3 regions of the Mesorhizobium sp. M0136 genome follow, and region 2 is predicted to be linked to each of the others. Evidence: predicted binding sites of a transcription regulator. Region 2 holds the regulator's gene; each other region holds the start of a gene.
What was found. The regulator LexA, encoded in region 2, represses DNA repair genes until DNA is damaged. The targets are predictions, from matches to a motif close to TGTTCNNNNTGTGTTCNG.

Region 1 (6,795 bases), on a different contig from region 2:
GTCGTTAAATTTTGGTCCTTTGTGGCAATGCTAAATGCACGCACCACGATGTAAAAAGAAGTTACCGGGCTATGCCTCATTCGGGCCATCTGGCGAACTAGAATGGCCATTTGGCGGGAAAAGAATGCGTGATTGACGACGAAGGAATACGCCCATGACCTTTCCCTCCCCGCTTCTGGCAAGTGGGTTCGCCCTCGCCGCCATGGCTTTGCTGGCGCTGCGGTTCACTGCCTTCCCCGCCTTCAAACGATCGTTGATCAAGATCCGCGTCACCCGGCACCCGCCCGCAAACACCAAGGCCTGAGGAAAGATCATGGACGTTCAGGACATCATCAACACCGTCTCCCAGAAATCCGGTCTCAACCAGGCTTTGACGGAAAAGATCGCCGGCACGATTTTCTCGGTGCTTGAACACGAGGCGGAAGGCACGACTCTGTCCAGCTTCTTTGCCAAAATCCCGGGAGCCGACGCCCTGGCCAAGCAACATGATGTCATGGCTCCCGGCGCGGCTTCCGGTGGTGGCCTCCTGTCCTCGCTGGAGGGCGCGCTCGGCGGCGCTCTCGGCGAAAAGACCGGCGCGCTGATCAACGGCGTCGCCATACTCAAGGCATCAGGCCTTACGCTGACACAAATCAGTCAGGCCGGCACGATGCTGGTCCAGCAGGCCGAGGCAGCAGCCGGCCCGCAGCTGACCAATGAGGTCCTTGCATCGGTACCCGACCTGAAAGGGCATCTCGGGCTCTGAAGGAACTTCTCTATTTCGGCAGCGTATAGGCCATCACATAATCGCCCGGCTTGGTGCCGACCGAGCCGTGGCCGCCGGCAACGATGACGACGAACTGGCGTCCGTCGGCTACCGTGTAGGTCATGGGTGTCGACTGCCCGCCGGCAGGCAGTCGCGCCTGCCAGAGCTGTTTGCCGGTCGTCAGGTCATAGGCGCGCACATAGTCGTCGACCGCCGCACCAAGGAAGGCGACGCCGCCGGCAGTGATCATCGGCCCGCCAATGCCGGGCACGCCGACCTTGAACGGCAGCGGCAGCGGCGTCATGTCGTAGACGGTGCCGTTGCGATGCTTGTAGACGATCTTGCCGGTCCGAAGGTCGGCACCCGCCACATAGCCCCAGGGCGGCGCCTGGCAGGGAATGCCGAGCGGCGACAGGAACGGCTTCAATATCACTGCGTAAGGCGCACCCTCATTGCGGTTCAGGCCTTGTTCGCTGCCCTTGGTGTCACCGGGCGGCGGCACGTCGGCGCGCGGCACCAGTTTGGAGATGAACGCCAGGTATGTCGGCATGCCGAACATCACCTGCCGGACCGGATCGACTGCCACACCGCCCCAGTTGAAGGTGCCGAAATTTCCGGGGTAGATCAGCGAGCCCTGCAGCGATGGCGGGGTATAGCGGCCCTCATAGCGCAACTTCCGAAGCTCGATCCGGCAGGCCAGCTGGTCGAACATGGTAATGCCCCACATGTCGGCGCCGGTCAGCGGTTTCGGACTGAAGCTCAGGTCCGAGAACGGCTGCGTCGGCGAGGTATGGTCGCCCTCGATCGCGCCGCCGGGTGCTGGCACTTCCTTGACCGGAACGATCGGCTCGCCGCTGCGCCGGTCGAGCACATAGAGGTCGCCCTGCTTGGTCGGCCCGACCAGCGCCGGCACCACGCCATTTTCCGTGGTGATGTCGACCAGCGTCGGCTGCGCCGGCACGTCCATGTCCCAGAGGTCGTGATGCACGGTCTGCCGTACCCAGCGCAACTGTCCGCTGTTGAGATCGAGCGCGGTGATCGACGAGGAGAATTTCTCGTCATTGGCGCTGCGCCCGGCGCCGAGCTGGTCCGGCGTCTTGTTGCCGAGCGGCACATAAAGCAGGCCGAGCTTTTCGTCGGCGCTTGCCGTCGACCACATGTTGGGCGAGTTGTTGGTGTAGGTCTGGCCCGGCGGCAGCGGCGTCGTCTGGTCCGGATTGCCGGAATCCCAGTTCCACAACAGCGCGCCTGTGTCGGCATCGTAGGCACGGATGACACCGGACGGCTCCTGCGTCGAATAATTGTCGTTGACCGCGCCACCGACGATGATCTTGTTGGCGACGATCAGCGGCGCCGAGGTCGAATAATAATAGCCCGGCTTCGGATATGGCATGTTGGCGAGCAGGTTCAGCGTGCCACCCTCGGCAAATGTGGGGCAGACCTGGCCATTCACCGCATCGAGGGCGATCAGCCGAGCGTCGGACGTCGGCAGGTAGATGCGTGTGGCGCAGGGCTGGCCGGCGGCGATCTTGGCGTCGGCATAATAGGACACGCCGCGGCAGGTCTGGTGCTGGCGGTCCTTGTTGAGCTTGATCTGTGGATCGAAGCGCCATTTCTCCTTGCCGCTTGCGGCATCGATGGCGATGGCGAAATTATGCGGCGTGCAGATGTAGAGCGTGTCGGCAATCTTCAGCGGCGTCACCTGATAGGTCGTCTCGCCGATGTCGTCGGGCCCTTTCACGTCGCCGGTTTGATAGGTCCAGGCCGGCTGCAGATTGGCGACGTTTTCCGGGGTGATCTGGTCGAGCGGCGAATAGCGCTGGCCATAGGGCGTACGGCCGTAATAGTGCCATTCGCCGGGCGGCACGTTGCCGCCGAGATCGGCCGTCGGCGTCACCTTGTCGGTGTTGAGTTCACCCGCAATATCCTTTGGATCGACCGTCATCGAATAGCCGGCGACGGCAAGCGATGCCAGCACGGCGAGGATAAGCGGTGCGCGTCCGTCGGGACCGGTAAGCCCGCGCCGCGCCCATGGCGTCAACAGCCATAGCGCGACAAGCACGATGATGCCGCCGCGCGGACCGAGTTCCCACCAGTCGAAGCCGATCTCCCAGACCGCCCAGGCGAGCGTGCCGAGCACGATCGCCGCGTAGAGCCACAGCGCCGTGGATCTGCGCCTGTAGAGCAGCCAGGCCGCGACAAGGAAAGCTAGACCGGCGATGACGTAATACCAGCTGCCGCCCAGCGTCACGAGCCAGATGCCGCCGCCGCCAAGCGCCAGGCCGATGAGGAAAAGGATCAGGGAGGTGATGACCACAGCCAAGACGGTGCTCCTTCGACTGGTGCGCTCCGCGACGCGTCCATGGGCAACCCGGCATTGCGCTCCTGCCCCGAGCACAACTTTCTCCGGCCCGCCTCCCCTGTCAAGCAAGCTCGGCGTTTTACGGCGCCGGCCCATCGCAAGCCCGGCGTTTTGGTTAGCAGACCCATTCAGATTGTGAGTCTACCGACCGGACAGAGAACAAAACGGAGACGCTTCTGGCCTTTCGCTGCCGAATCACTACATTCGGGGAGAGATGTCCGGCTTTTCGGAAGACATGCCCTTTTTTGACGAACCGAACGCGCGGCCTGTGGCCCCGTCGGGCATTGCCGCGCGCGCCATGGCTGCCCGCAGCAACCAGAACAACGCGCCCGATTATCTCAACGGCCTCAACCCCGAGCAGCGGCTGGCGGTGGAAACCACCGAAGGCCCGGTGCTGGTGCTGGCCGGCGCCGGGACCGGCAAGACGCGGGTGCTCACCACCCGCATCGCCCACATCCTTGCCACCGGCAAAGCCTTCCCTTCGCAGATCCTCGCCGTCACCTTCACCAACAAGGCGGCGCGCGAGATGAAGCAGCGCATCGGCCTGTTAATCGGCGAGGGCAATGTCGAGGGCATGCCGTGGCTCGGCACCTTCCATTCGATCGGAGTCAAACTGCTGCGCCGACACGCCGAGCTGGCCGGGCTCAAATCCGACTTCACCATTCTCGACACCGACGACGTGGTGCGCCTGATCAAGCAGCTCATCCAGGCCGAAGCGCTGGACGACAAGCGCTGGCCGGCCAAGCAGTTCGCTCAGATGATCGACGGCTGGAAGAACAAGGGCCTCGGTCCCGCCGACATCCCCGAGGGCGATGCCCGTGCCTTCGCCAACGGCAAGGGCCGCGAGCTCTACAAGGCCTATCAGGAACGGCTGCAAACGCTGAACGCTTGCGACTTCGGCGATCTCCTATGCCACCCGATCCGCATCTTCCGCGCCAATCCGGACGTGCTGAAGGAATACCACAAGCGCTTCCGCTACATCCTCGTTGACGAATATCAGGACACCAACACCGCGCAATACATGTGGCTGCGGCTGCTGGCGCAGCGGCCGGCCGGGCCGCAACCACCACGAAGTGGCTCGCCGGGTGGTCGCGTTCCAAGTCTTTCCGGAGTTCCGGATAGAACGGAGGCGGGTAGCTATAGACCGGCAGCTTCGAAGGATGAATCGGGAATTCCGGCCGAAGGCCGCAAGGACGACCGTCCGTCCGAGCCTTCGCGAGGCCCACGCGGAGGGCCCGCGCCGGCAGGCGCGGAACAGCCCGTGAGCGATAGCAAAGTTAATATCTGCTGCGTAGGCGACGACGACCAGTCGATCTATGGCTGGCGCGGCGCCGAGGTCGACAACATCCTGCGCTTCGACAAGGATTTTCCTGGCGCCACCATCATCAGGCTGGAGCGCAACTACCGCTCGACCGCGCACATCCTCGGCACCGCCTCCCACCTCATCGCCCACAATGAGGGCCGTTTCGGCAAGACGCTGTTCACCGAAAAGATCGCCGAGGACGACGAGAAGGTGCATGTCCACGCCGCCTGGGATTCCGAGGAGGAGGCCCGCGCCGTCGGCGAGACGATCGAGGCCTACCAGCGCCAGAGGCACAACTTGAACGACATGGCGATTCTCGTCCGCGCCTCCTTCCAGATGCGCGAATTCGAGGACCGCTTCGTCACGCTCGGCCTCAATTACCGCGTCATCGGCGGCCCGCGCTTTTATGAGCGGCTCGAGATCCGCGATGCGCTGGCCTTCTTCCGCGTCGTCGCGCAAGGCGCCGACGACCTCGCTTTCGAGCGCATCGTCAACGTGCCGAAGCGCGGCTTGGGCGAGGCCACCATCCGCCAGATCCATGATACCGCACGCGCGCTGCGCATCCCGATGCTGGAGGCAGCGGCAAAACTCGCCGAGAGCGACGAGCTGAAGCCGAAGCCTCGCGCGGCACTGCGCGAAGTATCGGCCAATTTCGAACGCTGGCAGAAGGCGCTGGAAACCACGCCGCACACCGAGCTCGCCGAGACCATTCTGGAGGAGAGCGGCTACACCGACATGTGGAAGAACGACCGCTCGGTTGAAGCGCCCGGTCGGCTCGAGAATTTAAAAGAACTGATCCGCTCCATGGAGGAGTATGAATCGCTGCGCTCCTTCCTCGAACATGTCGCCTTGGTGATGGACGCCGAGCAGAACGCCGAGCTCGATGCCGTCAACATCATGACGCTGCATTCGGCCAAGGGCCTCGAATTTGAAACCGTGTTCCTGCCCGGCTGGGAGGAAGGCCTGTTCCCGCATCAGCGTTCCCTCGACGAGGGTGGCCGCTCCGGGCTGGAGGAGGAACGCCGGCTCGCCTATGTCGGCCTGACCCGCGCCAAGAAGAATCTGCACATCTGGTTCGTCTCCAACCGCCGCATCCACGGCCTCTGGCAGTCGACCATCCCGTCGCGCTTCCTCGAAGAACTGCCGGAAGCCCATATCGAAGCTTCCGAGAGCGGCAACTCCTATGGCGGCTACGGCAATGCCTATGGTGGCGGCTCGTTCGCCTCCGGTCGTGGCGGCCAAGGGGCGGGCAGGCAGAACCCCTATGGAGCATCGCGCTTCGACAACATCGGCGGCAATAACGGCGCCGAGAAATCCGGCGCTTTCTCCAGCACCTATGCGACGCCGGGCTGGCAGCGTGCTCAGGCCAACCGCACCGAAGCCACCGACCGCAATTGGGGCACGCGCTCCGGCCACCAGGTCGAGCGCATCGGCTATGGCGAAACCGACTCCGGCTACGGCGCCGGCCGCACCTCGGTCAAGGGCCGGACAATCGACGGCGAACTGGTCGCCAAATCCGTCGCCGACACGCCGTCCCCCTTCAACGTCGGCGACCGCGTCTTCCACCAGAAATTCGGCAACGGCAACATCTCGGCCATCGAAGGCAACAAGCTGACCATCGACTTCGACAAAGCCGGCCAGAAACGCGTGCTGGACGGGTTTGTCACGGGAGTGTGAGGCCGCCGGTCACCGATACCGCGCCTGGTTCCACTTATGGCCGAGCAGCGACAGGATGATGATCAGCCCGTTGAAGAACTGGACGTAGAAGCCGCTCAGTCCCGCCGCGACGACGCCGGTCTGGATGAACGAGACCGTGACCGCGCCGATCGCGCCGCCGACCACCGTGCCGATGCCGCCCCAGGTCGGCGTGCCGCCGACGAACACCGATGCCAGCACCGGCAGCAGGTAGCCGTCGCCGGCCGTCGGCCACCAGGTGAAGTTGATCATTACCGAAAACGTGCCGGCGATCGCAGCGCCGATGCCGACGAAGACGAACACTTTTACCCGCACACGCTTGACGTCGATGCCCATCTGCTGGGCGCTGTCGGGATTGTCGCCGACCACCTTGACCTGCGCGCCGAAGCGATGGCGGTTGTAGAGCAGCGCCGACAGCACGACGAAGGCGATGGCCCAGAAGATCTGCACCGGAATGCCATAAAGCTGGCTGGAGAAGATCTTGTAGGCCCAGCTGTCGGCAAGGCCGGTCAGTGCCGTCGACCTGCCCTCGTTGATGATCTGGATCAGGCCGCGCAGCAGGAAATTCATGCCGAGCGTGGCGATCAGCGACGACAACCCGCCATAGACGACCAGGGAGCCGACCAGGAAGCCGAGCAGCATGCCGGTGACGATTGCGGCGGCGATGCCGAGGAACGGGTCGTAGCCGGC
Region 2 (6,795 bases):
TGCCCGCGGGCCAGCCCATCGTGCGCCTACGCCGTCGTTTCCGCCTCCCGTCACCGTCCCGTATCCGCAACAGCGTAACCTCGGCGGCCGGCCTGGAACTCGACCGTGGCATCGCCTTCCTGCTGGTGCCGGTATTCCTCGCATGCGGGGTGGTCGTATATTTCGCGCTGTCGGTGGAGCCGGCCTTTCCACAGCCGATCGCACTCGTGCTCCTCGCGGCGCTTTGTGCCGTCCTGTCGCGCTCTTGGCCCAGAGCCCGCCTGTGCTTCATGGTGGCGTTGTTCTGCGCGCTTGGCGTGCTTGCCGCCAAGTTCGAGACCTGGCGTGTCGGGACGCATGTGCTCGGTTCTGAAATCTCGACGCGGCTGACGGGTCGCGTCGTATCGTACGAACCCATGGCTAGCGGCCGCATCAGGCTGACGATCGATGTGATCTCAACCGCCAGGCCGACGCTGCGCTACATGCCGGAACGGGTCCGCATTTCGGCGATGAAGATACCGGCTGAGCTGGCCGCTGGTTCCGAGATCGCCGGCTATGTGCGGTTGCTGCCGCCGACCGGCCCGGTGCGGCCCGACAGCTATGATTTCTCCTTCGACAGCTATTTCGCCGGCATCGGCGGCAGCGGCTTCTTTCTCGGCAATCCGAAAGTCGTGGCTTCGGGCAGCATGCCGCTTGCCGCGCGGCTTTCTTCCGCGATCGAAGACGCGCGCGAATCCATCGCCGACCATATCCGCAGCCGCATCGGCGGCGCCGAGGGCGAGATTGCTGCTGCGCTGATCGTTGGCGTGCGCGCCGGCATTCCCGAGGAGATCAACGAAGCGATGCGACGTACAGGCATCTACCACATCATCTCCATCTCGGGGCTGCATATGGCGTTGGTCGCCGGCACCATCATGGCGCTGCTGCGCGGCGCCTTTGCGCTGTTTCCCGACTTCTCATCGCGACGGCCGGTCAAGAAATATGCCGCAGCCGCCGCGCTTTTTTCGATTGCGGCGTACCTCGTCTTTTCCGGCATTGTGGTGGCGGCCGAACGCAGCTTCATCATGCTGGCGGTGATGCTCATCGCCGTGCTGTTCGACCGGGCCGCGCTCACCATGCGCAATCTGGCGATCTCGGCAATCGCGGTCATCGTGGTGTCGCCGCACGAGGTGGTCGGTCCGAGTTTCCAGATGTCCTTCGCCGCGACGGCGGCCCTTGTCGGCGCCTATGCCGGCTGGTCCGATTACCGCGCCGGCAGGGCCACCACGCCGCCGCCCCGGCGGTCGCCGCTACGCTTGGCCACGCGAAAGGTCCTGCTGGGCATGGGCGGCCTGGCGATGACCTCGATCATTGCAGGGAGCGCCACGGCGCTTTTCGCCATATGGCATTTCCAGCGCGTAGCGCCGCTCAGCCTGTTCGCCAATCTGGCCATCATGCCTATCGTCTCGCTGGTCGTCATGCCCTTTGCCGTGCTCAGCGCGCTGGCGATGCCGTTCGGCGCGGATGGGCCTTTCCTCTACGTGATGGGCAAGGGGCTGACGGCGATGATCGCCCTGTCCGGGTGGATCTCCGAGCGCTCGCCAATCGATGCGGTTGGGCTGATTTCGCTGAGATCCGTCCTTTTGGTGACGATCGCCCTTGTCATTGCCAGCATGGCGACGACCTGGTTGCGGCTCGCGGCACTTCCTTTTGCGCTCGCCGGCTTGCTAACGACAACCCAGACGCGCGTACCCGACGTATTGATCTCGGAGGACGCACGGCTGGTCGCGCTGCCGATCGGCAGCGGTGAGCTCGCGGTCAACCGGGCACGCCCGAATGAGTTCACCATCGACAACTGGAAACGCGCGCTCACATCAGAGGCTATCGTCGCGCCGGAAACACCTGGAAAGAACGATCCGCAATTCGACATTGCCGATCCGGCCGACCTACCGCCGGGCATGCCGTTCATTTGCACGGACGGTCTCTGCCTCGCCAGGCATCCATCCGGCGCATTGCGCAAGCCAAGGACCGCGATACCGCACGGCCAGCCTGCGCCTTCGCCAGCTTGATCGTCATCGACGACGCCACCGCCCATAATCCCTGCTACTACGACCGGCTGGTCCTCGTCGTCACCAAACGGCAACTGGCGCGCGCGGGAAGTGCGGCCGTCTATTTCGATCCACAAGCGGCAACACGCGCCGAAATCCGCTTCGCCGTCGAAAAATCATACCGGCCCTGGCACGTGCAGCGGAAATTTTCACGCGCGGCGCGCGGCCTGCCGCCATACCGCAGGGCCGACAATCCAAAAGCCAGCACCAAGGGCGCAACTCAGTAGCGGCGGATCAGCCCAACGAGCTTGCCCTGCACCTTGACCCTGTCTGGTCCGAAGATGCGCGTCTCGTAGGCCGGATTGGCGGCCTCCAGGGCGATCGAGGCGCCCTTGCGGCGGAACCGCTTCAGCGTCGCTTCCTCCTCGTCGACCAGGGCCACCACGATCTCACCGGGGCTCGCCGTATCGGCGTTGCGGATGATCACCGTGTCGCCGTCGAAAATGCCAGCCTCGATCATCGAATCGCCTTTGACCTCGAGCGCATAATGCTCGCCGCCCATGATCATATCCGGCGGCACCGAAATCGAATGCGTCTGGTGCTGGATAGCATCGATCGGCACACCAGCGGCGATGCGGCCCATTACCGGGATCGAAACGGCGGCGACGACATCGTCGTCATTGCCGGCTGCAGGGACGCGCGACGATGTGGGCTTGCCCTGCCGAGGGGCACCTTGCCCAAGACTGCCCTGGATGACACTCGGCGAGAACTTGCGTGCCGCATTGAGGCCGGGGGCGATCGAGTCAGGCAGGCGTAGTACCTCCAGCGCACGGGCCCGGTTGGGCAAACGGCGAATGAAGCCGCGCTCCTCCAGCGCCGTAATCAGTCGGTGGATTCCGGATTTGGAAGCCAGGTCGAGCGCTTCCTTCATCTCGTCGAAGGAAGGTGGGATACCGCTTTCCTTCAACCTTTCGTGGATGAACATAAGCAGTTCGTGTTGTTTGCGTGTCAGCATAGCGACCCCCAACAGAATCAGAAAACAAACCCAGAACAGACACTATCTGTTCCAGTTGTGTTCCGCAACTGTTTAAAGTTTAATGAATGCGTTAAGGCTCGGGAAACAAACGACGTCCCCTACCGGCGTACCGTATTTTCACCGCCGCGAGCCTCATCCCCTTGATTCTGCTTTCGTTTGCGCCGTTCTGGCCTCCTTGAAGGCGGCACTGGCATCGGCCGTCGGTCGGCAAAGGGCACGGAATTGAACCCGTATCGACTGTGCGGTTTGGTCAATGCACCGTGAACGAAACGAACTCAAAACGCCAACCTCGGGCTAACTCCAGGTTTCCACCGCCTGGTCAGGCTGCTTCTCGCCGGTGGAGCCTTGCTACGCGCTATCCGGTAATGGAAGAACAGTTGATGCGTGTCCGGCGTTGCGTTGGATTTTTTGAGGGAGCAGGCAAATCATGACGGGAATTCCCGATCTCGTGGCCGTAAAGGCGATGGATGCCGCGGATCCGCTGCGCGCGATGCGCGACCGCTTTGTCTTGCCGCAAGGAGTGATCTATCTCGACGGCAATTCGCTAGGAGCTGCTTCACGTGCCGCCTTCGATGAATTGCGCAAGGCCGCGACCGAAGAATGGTCGCATGATCTCATCCGCGCATGGAACACGGCCCGCTGGTTCAACATGCCGCTTGAACTTGGCGACCAGCTCGGGCGCCTGATCGGTGCCGCGGTCGGCCAGACGGTGGTCTGCGACACGACGTCGGTCAACATCTACAAGCTGCTGCACGCGGCCATGGCCATGCGACCGGAGCGGCAGGCCATCGTCGCCGAGGGCGATAGTTTTCCGACAGACCTCTACATGGCTGAGGGTGTGGTTTCGACGCGAAAAGATGCGCTGCTGCGCCTCTCGGGGGTCGACGCGCCGACCATCGAGGAGCTGATCGACGATCGCACCGCCGTGGTGCTGGTCAACCACGTCAACTACAAATCGGGCGAACTGCGCGACATGCCGGCTCTGACGCGCAGGGCCCAGGAAGCCGGGGCGATGATCGTCTGGGATCTCTGCCACACCGCTGGCGCGATGCCAGTCGAGCTCGACAAAGCCAACGCCGATTTTGCCGTTGGCTGCACCTACAAATATCTGAATGGCGGCCCGGGCGCGCCTGCCTTCATCTATGCGGCTGAGCGGCATCTTTCCGACATCCAGCAGCCGCTCACCGGCTGGTGGGGCCATGCACGGCCCTTCGCCTTCGAGCCAGGCTATGCGGCCGGCACCGGCATCCGCCGGTTTCTGTGCAGCACCCAGCCGATACTCTCGATGCGCACGCTGAAGGGCGCGCTCGACATCTGGGACGATGTCGACATGACGGCGGTGCGCAAGAAGAGCATCGCACTGGCCGATCTGTTCATCGAGCTTGTCGAGGCAAAGTGCGGCACTTACGGTCTCACGCTCGAAAGCACGCGCGACGGGGAAAAACGCGGCAGCCAGATTTCATTCATGCATGAGCATGGCTACCAGATCATGCGCGCGCTGATCGAACGTGGTGTGATCGGCGATTTTCGCGCGCCATCGACCATGCGCTTCGGCTTCACCCCGCTCTATGTCGGCTATGCCGATGTCTGGCAGGCCGTCGAAGTGCTTGAGGACATCCTGTGCACCGGTGCGTGGAAGGATGCGCGCTTCGCCATCAAGGCGGCTGTCACTTGAGATCGATGCGAGAGCTGGAATCGTGAGGCTGGCGACGACGCGCCGCGCGATGCTCGCGGCCAGGTTGCAAGGCCATAATTGCCAGGGAGGGCGCAGGGTGTTCGAACGTCACATTGCCGATTGGGACAACGCCTATGCCAACGGCGCCAACATAGCCGGCAGCGATCGCTGGCCGGCGGCCTGGGTCGAGCCCGCGCAGGTTTTCCGCGAGGCGCTTTCGACCGAGGGCAGGGCGCGGCTCGACCTGGCCTATGGCGATAACCCGCGCAACCGGCTCGATCTTTTCCTGCCGGCCACCAAGCCGAAGGGGGTCGTGGTGTTCGTCCATGGCGGCTACTGGATGGCATTCGACAAGAGTTTCTGGTCACATCTTGCCGCGGGCGCTGTTGATCGCGGCTATGCAGTTGCCATGCCGTCCTACACGCTCTGTCCGCAGATACGCATTGGCGGCATCGTCAAGGAAGTCGGCGCGGCGATAGGCAAGGCGGCGGCGATGGTCGCAGGGCCGCTGATGCTGACCGGGCACTCGGCCGGCGGCCATCTTGTTAGCCGGATGGTTACCAGGACGACGCCGCTGGCGCCCGAAGTGGTCCGGCGCGTTCGTCACGTGGTGTCGATCTCGGGGGTGCATGATTTGCGCCCGATCATGCGCACCGGCATGAACGAGACGCTGGCGATCGATGAGGCCGAGGCGCAGGCCGAAAGTCCGGTGCTGCTGCGCCCGATGGAAAAGGCCCGCCTGACCTGCTGGGCCGGCGGCGGCGAGCGCGCCGAATTCCTGCGCCAGAGCGCGTTGCTGGCCAACATCTGGATCGGCCTGGGTGCCGCGACCAGCTCCGTAGTCGAGCCCGACCGGCATCATTTCAACATCATCGACGGTTTGGCCGATCCAGACCATCCGCTGACCCGGACCTTGATCTCGGAGTGAGGCAGGTTCAGCGTAGCATCAGCACGTCGCAGGGGGAGCCCGCCGCCGCAGCAGGCGCGAACGGCGCGCGGACGATCAGCCCGTTGGCATCGGCCAGCATTTTCAGCATCGAGGAGTCCTGGATGCCGAACGGCGTCGCCACGAGCGCACCAGCGTCGTCTGTGACAACAGCCCGCACATAATCTTGCCTGAGATCGTTGGCCGGCATGGCAGCACCGAGCCGTGCCCGACGGATATCCTGCTGAAAGGCGCGGCCGCCGAGCCGCGCCAGCAGCGGCTTCAGGAAGAGCTGAGCGCAGACCAGGCTCGCCACGGGGTTGCCGGGCAGGCCGATGCAGCGAATGTCGCCCAGCCGCCCGAACATCAGCGGCTTGCCCGGTCGCATGGCGATCTTCCAGAAATCGAGCGTCATGCCTTGCCCGATCAGCACGTCATGGACGAAGTCGTGGTCGCCGACCGAGGCACCGCCCAGCGTGACGATGACGTTCGCGCCAGCCTTCACGGCCTTTTCAACCAATGCCGCGATCGCCTCCCTGCGGTCCGGCGCGATACCGAGGTCGAGCGCCCGCGCACCGACCGACTGTGCGGCGGCAGCGACACCATAGGCGTTAGAGGAGATGATCTGGTCGGGGCCAAGCTCGCTGCCCGGCGGCAGCAATTCGTCGCCGGTGGCGATGATGGCGACCAGCGGCCGTTTGACCACGCCGACCTCGGGGTGATTGGCCGATGCCGCCAGCGACAAGGCGGCCGAATCGAGCAGGCGGCCTTTGGGCAGCAGGACATCGCCCTTGGCGAAATCGAGCCCAAGGCGGCGGATGTTGCGCCCCTGCACCGTCGGCTCTGTCACTTCGACGCTGCCGCCGCCGAGGTCGCGGACGTTCTCCTGGATGACGATAGTGTCGGTGCCTTCGGGAAGCGGCGCGCCGGTAAAGATGCGCACGGCCTGCCGCTGCTGCACCGTTCCGGCAAAGCCGCGTCCGGCCGGCGCTATGCCGATCACCGAAAGCCTTGCGGGTAGGGACGCGATGTCAGCCGCCCGCACGGCATAGCCGTCCATGGCGGAGGCGTTGAACGGCGGCTGGGTGCGGAGCGCCACAACCGGCTCCGCCAGCACGCGGTCGGCGGCATCCAGCAGCGCGACACGTTCGCC
Region 3 (6,795 bases), on a different contig from region 2:
CCTCCGAGCTTCGTCTCAGAGAATCACAATCAGCGAATTACGCAACAGGCCCCTTGTGGGAGAAGGTGGCCGAGCGAAGCTCGGTCGGATGAGGGGTGCCGGACGGATCGCTACGTAAGGCTTTAAAATCGTTCCATATTTTAACGCCGAGTTTCTTCCAGCACCCCTCATCCGGCTCGGCGCTACGCGCCGATCCACCTTCTCCCACAAGGGGAGAAGGAAGTTCCCCCCTCAAGCCCGCCTCGACTGCTCCGGCTCTCGACCGTTGAGCAGGCGCGCCTCGGCGCGCACCCGTTGCCGGTCGTCGATGAAGGCGGCCTGGATCGAAACGGCGGCGCCCGGCAGGCCATCGGCACGGCAGGCCTTGCAGATGAGGCGCCCCGAAAGCGCTGATAGCGGCGTCTCCGGCCTCACCCCATGCCGCTTGAGCTCGGCCGGCTTCCACCACCTGTTGCGGCCGCAATCGATGCACTCGACGGCAATCGAGACGACATCGGCGATCGTCGCTTCCTTGCCCGCCAATGCCATGGCCACCCCCATCGTTGTTCCTGCTTTGTTCACATCATTATCGGTTTTTGGAGCGGAGTCGAGTCGGTTCCGCTTACATCAACGTGAAAGTTTCACTTGTTCAATTATTTGAGTTATGCTTATATCTGGCTGCGGGCTGGAATCGGCGCGAGCCACAGAACCGCGGCCGGCCGGCAGCAAGGGAGCGACGATGAACCCAGCCCAGTTCGCCCATGCCTGCGGCTATAGCGGCGACAGCCCGGCCATGCTTGCCGCTTTCGCGGCCATCCGCCAGGACGGCATCCGCAAGGCACGCCAGGGTCATCGCCAGCGCAAGGCGGCGATTGACCAGATGAAGCCGAGCCGCGCTCTGTTCCTGGCGGCGATCCGTCCGGCGCAGCCAGCCGAGGAGGCACTCGAGGACGCCGCCCGCTTCCTGTCGATGTTCCGCAACATGCCGCGCTGGCGGCAGGAAAGGCGCGCCGCCGACCTCGCCCGCGCCAGGCAACAGCGCCTCTTCGCCCGCTTCTTCCGCCGCTACGGCCACCGCCTCTGGGCGTTTGAGACCGCCTGAAGGCGCGGACCTCCCTTGCGGGTCAAAACGGATATTGCGATCGCCGACGTCGCACCGTATGTCTTCGCGCGATGAGCGAGATCGAATTCCGTCGCGCGCAGGCGCCCGACCTGCCGGCGATCGTTGCAATGCTTGCCGACGATGTGCTCGGCGCAGACCGGGAAGACCCATCCACGCCGCTTGCGCCATCCTATCTCGATGCCTTCAGCGCAATCGATGCCGACCCCAACCAGTTGCTGGCCGTGGCTGTCGAGGCCGGGCAAGTGGTCGGGACCCTGCAACTCACCTTCCTTCCGGGTATCTCCAGGAAGGGTGCCTGGCGCGGCCAGATCGAAGGCGTTCGCGTCGCCCGGCAATGGCGCTCGCGCGGCGTCGGCAAGCTGATGGTCGAATGGGCGATTGAAACGTGCCGTTCGCGCAATTGCAGCTTCGTCCAACTCACCACAGACAAAGGTCGACGGGAAGCGCACGATTTTTACGAGCGCCTCGGTTTCACCGCCAGTCATCTCGGCTACAAGATGGCGCTGTAGGTTGCGGCGGCAGCCTCCACGCTGCTTGACAATTCGCCCGCAATGTTCTCTTTATGTTCCTATCATAACGCGAGACAATGCGGCCTTCGAGCGGCCGCAGGCGAACGGGCCGGATGGAAGCCAACATCCTCCACGCGGATCTGGATGCCTTCTATGCCTCGGTCGAACAATTGCTCGACCCGGCCTTGCGCGGCAAGCCGATTGCCGTCGGCGGCGGGGTAGTGCTTGCCGCATCCTATGAGGCCAAGGCGTTCGGCGTGCGCGGCGGCATGCCGGGACGGCGGGCGCGGGAACTCTGCCCGCAACTCATTTTCGTCGGCGGCCATTTCAAGGACTATCAGCGGCTGGGCGATGCGGCAATCAAGGTGCTCGGCGACTTCACGCCGGTGGTCGAGCGGATTTCGATCGACGAGGCCTTTGCCGACGTGGCCGGCTGCACCCACCTGTTCGGCTCGCCGGCCGAGATCGCCGGCAAGATACGCCGCCGCGTGCGGGCTGAGCTCGGCTTGCCGATCTCGGTCGGCGTGGCCCGCACCAAGCATCTGGCCAAGATCGCCTCACAGGTCGCAAAGCCGGACGGGCTGGTGGTGGTCGATCCGCGCCACGAGCTGGAGTTCCTGCACCACCTGCCGGTCGAGCTGATGTGGGGTGTCGGCCCGGTCACTAGGGAGCGGCTGGCCGGTATCGGCGTCAACACCATCGGCGAGTTGGCGAAGACCAACAGTGGTGCGCTGGAGCGCCTGCTCGGGCCGGCGGCGGGAGAGAAACTGAACGCGCTGGCGTGGAACCGCGATCCGCGCAAGCTTGAGACGCAGCGCCGGGCGCGCTCGGCCGGCGCGCAATCGGCGCTCGGCCGCAAACCGGCCGACGAGCAGGTCTTCGTCCCCGCTTTGCTGCATCTGGCCGACAGGGTCGCCACCAGGTTGCGTGCGAAATCCCGGCCTGGCCGCACGGTGACGGTTCGTGTCCGCTTTGCCGATTTGCGCTCGGTGACGCGCTCGGTCACGCTCGACCAGCCGATTTCGGCAACCGCCATGCTGGCCGAAATCGCCGAGGCGCTGGTGCGCAAGGTGCTCATCGACCATCCGCACGAAAAGACAATCTCGCTGCTGGCGATCGCCGTATCGCATCTGGAGCAGCATGCCGGCCTGCAACTGGAACTGCCGCTCGGGCTCGACGACGACCGCCGCCGCCTCGGCACCCGGAAGGGCGCGGCGCGCTGGACCGCGGATCGCGCCATCGACAAGATCCGCGACCGATTCGGCTGGGAGGCGGTCGGCTACGCCTCGGTCGCGCTCGGACTACAGCGGTCGGTTCCCGACGCATTTCGGGAGCTGGCCGAGAAGGAATTGTGAGTTGCGCGGCGGGGGCGAAAAAAGAATTATCCGACAGGAGCCAGGGGCGATACGGCCGGCCCGTTCAAAGCCGTGCCGTCGACGGCAAAATGCGAGCCGTGGCAGGGGCAGTCCCAGCAGCGTTCCAATGAGTTCCAATGAACGTGGCAGCCGACATGGGTGCATGCGGCCGAGCGTTTGTGGAGCGTGCCGTCCTCATCGCGAAAAGCCGCGACTTTGGTAAGCCCTTCGCGCACGATAGCGCCCTCTCCCGGCCGCAGCTTATCGGCGGAATCGATTTCGCCAGGCGCGACATACTCGGCAAAACTCCTGATCGCTGTCGCATTCTCCGCCAAATAGTCGCCGATCGCCCGTACCGTCTTGCGGGAGGGTTCGTAAAGTTCCCGCCAAGGGCTTTCCCCCTTCAGGATCAGGTCGGAAACCAATTGGCCGGCAACAACCCCATGGGTGATGCCCTGACCGGAATCGCCGGTGACCACGAAGACATGCCGGTTGCCGGGATTGCGGCCGATGAACCCGGCATAGTCGACGGTCTCCATCACCTGCCCGGACCATCGATTGGTTTCCGCGCCGATATCGGGCACCAATTTTTTGATCCAGTCCGCCAGGGCCGCGAAGCGGTTGTCGGCATCGTCGGCCTGCCCTGTCTTGTGGTCCTCACCACCGACGATCAGAAAGTCGGTTTTGCCTTCACCAGGCTGCAGGCGAACGTAGTGATAGGGATCCAGCGTGTCCCAATAGAGTGCATCCGGCAAAACGTCGCGCGCGATCTCGAACGACATCGCGTAGGTCCGATACGGCGCTTGCTTGGTGTGGAGCGCGACCCGATCGTTGATCGGCGAATTAGTGGCGACAACGGCCGATCTGGCAGACACGGTAAAGCCCGAGACCGTGCTTACGCGGACGCCGCCGTCGGTCTCCGCGACCTTGTCGACGATGGTCTGCGCATAAAGCATGCCGCCGCGCGCGCGAATGCCCGCAGCCAGCCCGCGGAGATATTCGAGGGGGTGAAATGTCGCCTGATTGGCGTAGCGAAGGACGGGCGTATCCGAAAAGCCTGCAAACGACACGCCTGCGGTTTTCTCGACGTCGACACCAATCTTCAGAGCGGCGCCCAGTTCGCGCTCGATGACGGATTCCCTTCTGCCTGACGCCGGAAACAGAAAGCCGTCGAGGCGGCGGAAATCACACGCGATACCCTCTGCTTCCTGGATCGATTGGACACGGTCGATAGCCGCCGACTGGCTTTGGTAGTAAATCCGCGCCAGTTCCTCGCCGCGCAATTTGATCAGTTCCGAAAAATAGTCGTCGCAGATCGACGACAGATGCGCGGTGGTGCGTGCCGTCATGCCGCTTCCGATCCGGCCGCGATCGAGCACCGCCACCTTTTGCCCGGCGAGGGCCAGTTCGTAGGCGACCGACAGTCCGGCAATGCCAGATCCGACGACCATGACATCGACCTGTTCACTCCGCTCGAGCGGAACCGCCTCAGGCGCGACTTCGGTTGCCGCCCAAAGCGATACAGTCCTTTCATCGCTGACATTCATGGCGGAACTTCCAGACGTGATAGCCGGTAAACGGACGCGAGGGTTCAAAGTTCCTCGACGCCTGAATGCCTGCGTAAGCTTGACGTCACCGCCGGTCCGCCCCGACGCGTTGTGAGCCGGCCTGGCTGGGGCGGTGCGATGCACTTTGCGTCAGGAGGTATCGTTTCCTGCAAATGCGAGATTCGAAGCAGCCCTGGTCGTCAGACCACAAGCGTTGCACCGCCCCAAGCGATCAGGGCGGTGCCGGCCGCACGGCCAACCCACCGGCCGGCAGGAAACACCGGTTCGACGAGAACCAGGAAACACCGGTTCGACGAGAACCCACGAAGGTCCCGAAATGACCCAGAAGCGGGCGTTCGGCAGCGATCCGAGCAGCAACGATTTGGCAGGACCGAAAATCGGCATGGAATGTCTCAATCATCATCATGTCCCGTCCAAGTTGTGGACACTTCCTTCTCAAAGGCGCACTCTTGGCATGCGAAACGCGAGCCAGAGTTTCGTCCAACGCTTCACATGCCTGACTTGCGTCGGTGATCGTCTGAGCTATCCGGATATTTCCGGGTTGGCAGACCTCACATTGTGTCGCCTATCCGTGATCAGGCTACGGCCGAAGGCACGTTGCAGCCCGTTCCGGATCAACTGGGAGGTAAACAACATGCCTGATTTTCAGCGCAGAGAACTTCTTGTTCAAGGAAGCGCGGCTCTTGCCGCAATTGCTGCTCTCTATACCTCGCGTCGGGCTTACGCTTTTCCAACACGGCCGAGCGAGGAGGTTATTCCATGGCTGGATCAGCCGACCGAAAATCCCGATCCGGTAGGTATCCAGAAGCAGCTTGTCTGGGAGGATTTGGATAGCTGGATAACGCCAAACGACAAGTTCTTCAGCATCTCGCATTTCAACCGACCAACGATCGACGAGAAGACATGGTCGATGGAGATCGGAGGCCTGGTCAAGAAGCCCTTAAAATTGACGCTCGCCGACATCAGGGCACGACCGCGGCAGGAGGTCGTTTTCACAGTGGAATGCTCGGGCAACCACGGGTTTCCCTTTTTCACCGGCGGCATCGGCAATGCCCGCTGGGCTGGGACGCCGCTCGCCCCGATCCTCGAGGAAGCCGGCGTTCTGGAGAAGGGCATCGAGGTCGTCTTTTTCGGTACTGACAAAGGCGAGGTCGCAATACGCGACGTCAAGATGCAGCAGAACTTCGCTCGCAGCATGTCGCTCGCCGACGCGATGAACCCCGATAATCTCCTCTGCTATGAAATGAATGGAGCCGTCTTGCCGGCGCCCAATGGCTTCCCGGTACGGCTCATTGCGCCAGGCTGGTACGGGATCGCCAACGTCAAGTGGCTAAAGCGCATCGAGGTTCGCGATACGCGGTTCATGAGCCTTCTGATGGCCCGTGACTATGTGACCATCCGGGAGGAGGACCACAACGGCGAGACCGTATGGGCCGAGACGTCAGTCGGGCGAGCGCTGATAAAGTCCGCGCCTGCGAAGGTTACCCGGAAAGACTCAGATTACCGCATCGTTGGCGCAGCCTGGGGGGCGCCGATCGACCGGGTCGAAGTGCAAATCGACCAGGGGCCTTGGGCACCAGCGACCATTGACCACAGTGAGGAGGCAGAACACGCCTGGAAAATTTGGTCCCTGGCTTGGGCAAATCCCTCTCCTGGAGAACACACGGTGACCTCGCGCGCGGTCAGCACCACGGGACAAATTCAACCGGCGATGGACGATCCCTTGATTGCCAAGAAACACACATACTGGGAGAGCAATGGCCAGGTGACGCGCCGCGTGCGTATCGGCTAGAGCATTTTGCAGCCAAATGGAATCATTTTGCGTCCGCATAAATGCGGCAAAACAAATAGTTAGAGCGGGCTACCGGTTCCAGGAGAGCCGGAACCGCTCTAAGAACTTGCTGCCATGTGGCAATTGCGTTTGGGTCAACCAGGAAGAGGCTGCCTGATCCGAAAGCTGGCGCCGCTCTATATCGAGCATGACGGCTGTGGGCCGTAGATCCTCTTCGCGACGATACCGCTCCCCGAAATCGGACGCGGACCCCTTCAGCTTGGTGGCCGAGGCGATGGCAGACTTGTTCGGTGGCGCAACCTTGGCCACGTCGCCTCCGCGCGCCATCTCGGCAAGCCCCTCACCGCTCTATCGTACTGATCTCCGCATCGGGCAAGCACCAGGGTGCGTAGCGGAAATCGCGGATCTGGACGACCTGCTCGTCTCGCCATTCGACCAGCATGAAGCCGCGCACGGCGCCGTCCGGGTC

Region 1: NKJ35_RS02235 (ATP-dependent helicase) is a predicted target of LexA. The motif match lies at 3,263-3,280, and genes of this name have one in related genera.
Region 3: dinB (DNA polymerase IV) is a predicted target of LexA. The motif match lies at 1,655-1,672, and genes of this name have one in related genera.

What each region holds. Positions count from the first base shown of each region.
Region 1 covers NZ_JAMYTP010000002.1:72,276-79,070, forward strand. Annotated here, with positions in the region: gene NKJ35_RS02220 (hypothetical protein) at 155-304, shown strand; gene NKJ35_RS02225 (hypothetical protein) at 314-745, shown strand; gene NKJ35_RS02230 (glucose/quinate/shikimate family membrane-bound PQQ-dependent dehydrogenase) at 756-3,068, opposite strand; gene NKJ35_RS02235 (ATP-dependent helicase) at 3,322-6,087, shown strand; gene NKJ35_RS02240 (ABC transporter permease) at 6,097-6,795, opposite strand, start outside.
Region 2 covers NZ_JAMYTP010000004.1:130,148-136,942, forward strand. Annotated here, with positions in the region: partial or broken gene NKJ35_RS06120 (ComEC/Rec2 family competence protein) at 1-2,293, shown strand, start outside; gene lexA (transcriptional repressor LexA) at 2,287-3,021, opposite strand; gene kynU (kynureninase) at 3,470-4,717, shown strand; gene NKJ35_RS06135 (hormone-sensitive lipase) at 4,815-5,645, shown strand; gene NKJ35_RS06140 (molybdopterin molybdotransferase MoeA) at 5,653-6,795, opposite strand, start outside.
Region 3 covers NZ_JAMYTP010000020.1:34-6,828, forward strand. Annotated here, with positions in the region: gene NKJ35_RS22445 (hypothetical protein) at 232-528, opposite strand; gene NKJ35_RS22450 (hypothetical protein) at 719-1,081, shown strand; gene NKJ35_RS22455 (GNAT family N-acetyltransferase) at 1,153-1,611, shown strand; gene dinB (DNA polymerase IV) at 1,725-2,966, shown strand; gene NKJ35_RS22465 (FAD-dependent oxidoreductase) at 2,993-4,513, opposite strand; gene NKJ35_RS22470 (sulfite oxidase) at 5,169-6,326, shown strand; gene NKJ35_RS22475 (hypothetical protein) at 6,396-6,635, opposite strand; gene NKJ35_RS22480 (sigma-70 family RNA polymerase sigma factor) at 6,667-6,795, opposite strand, start outside.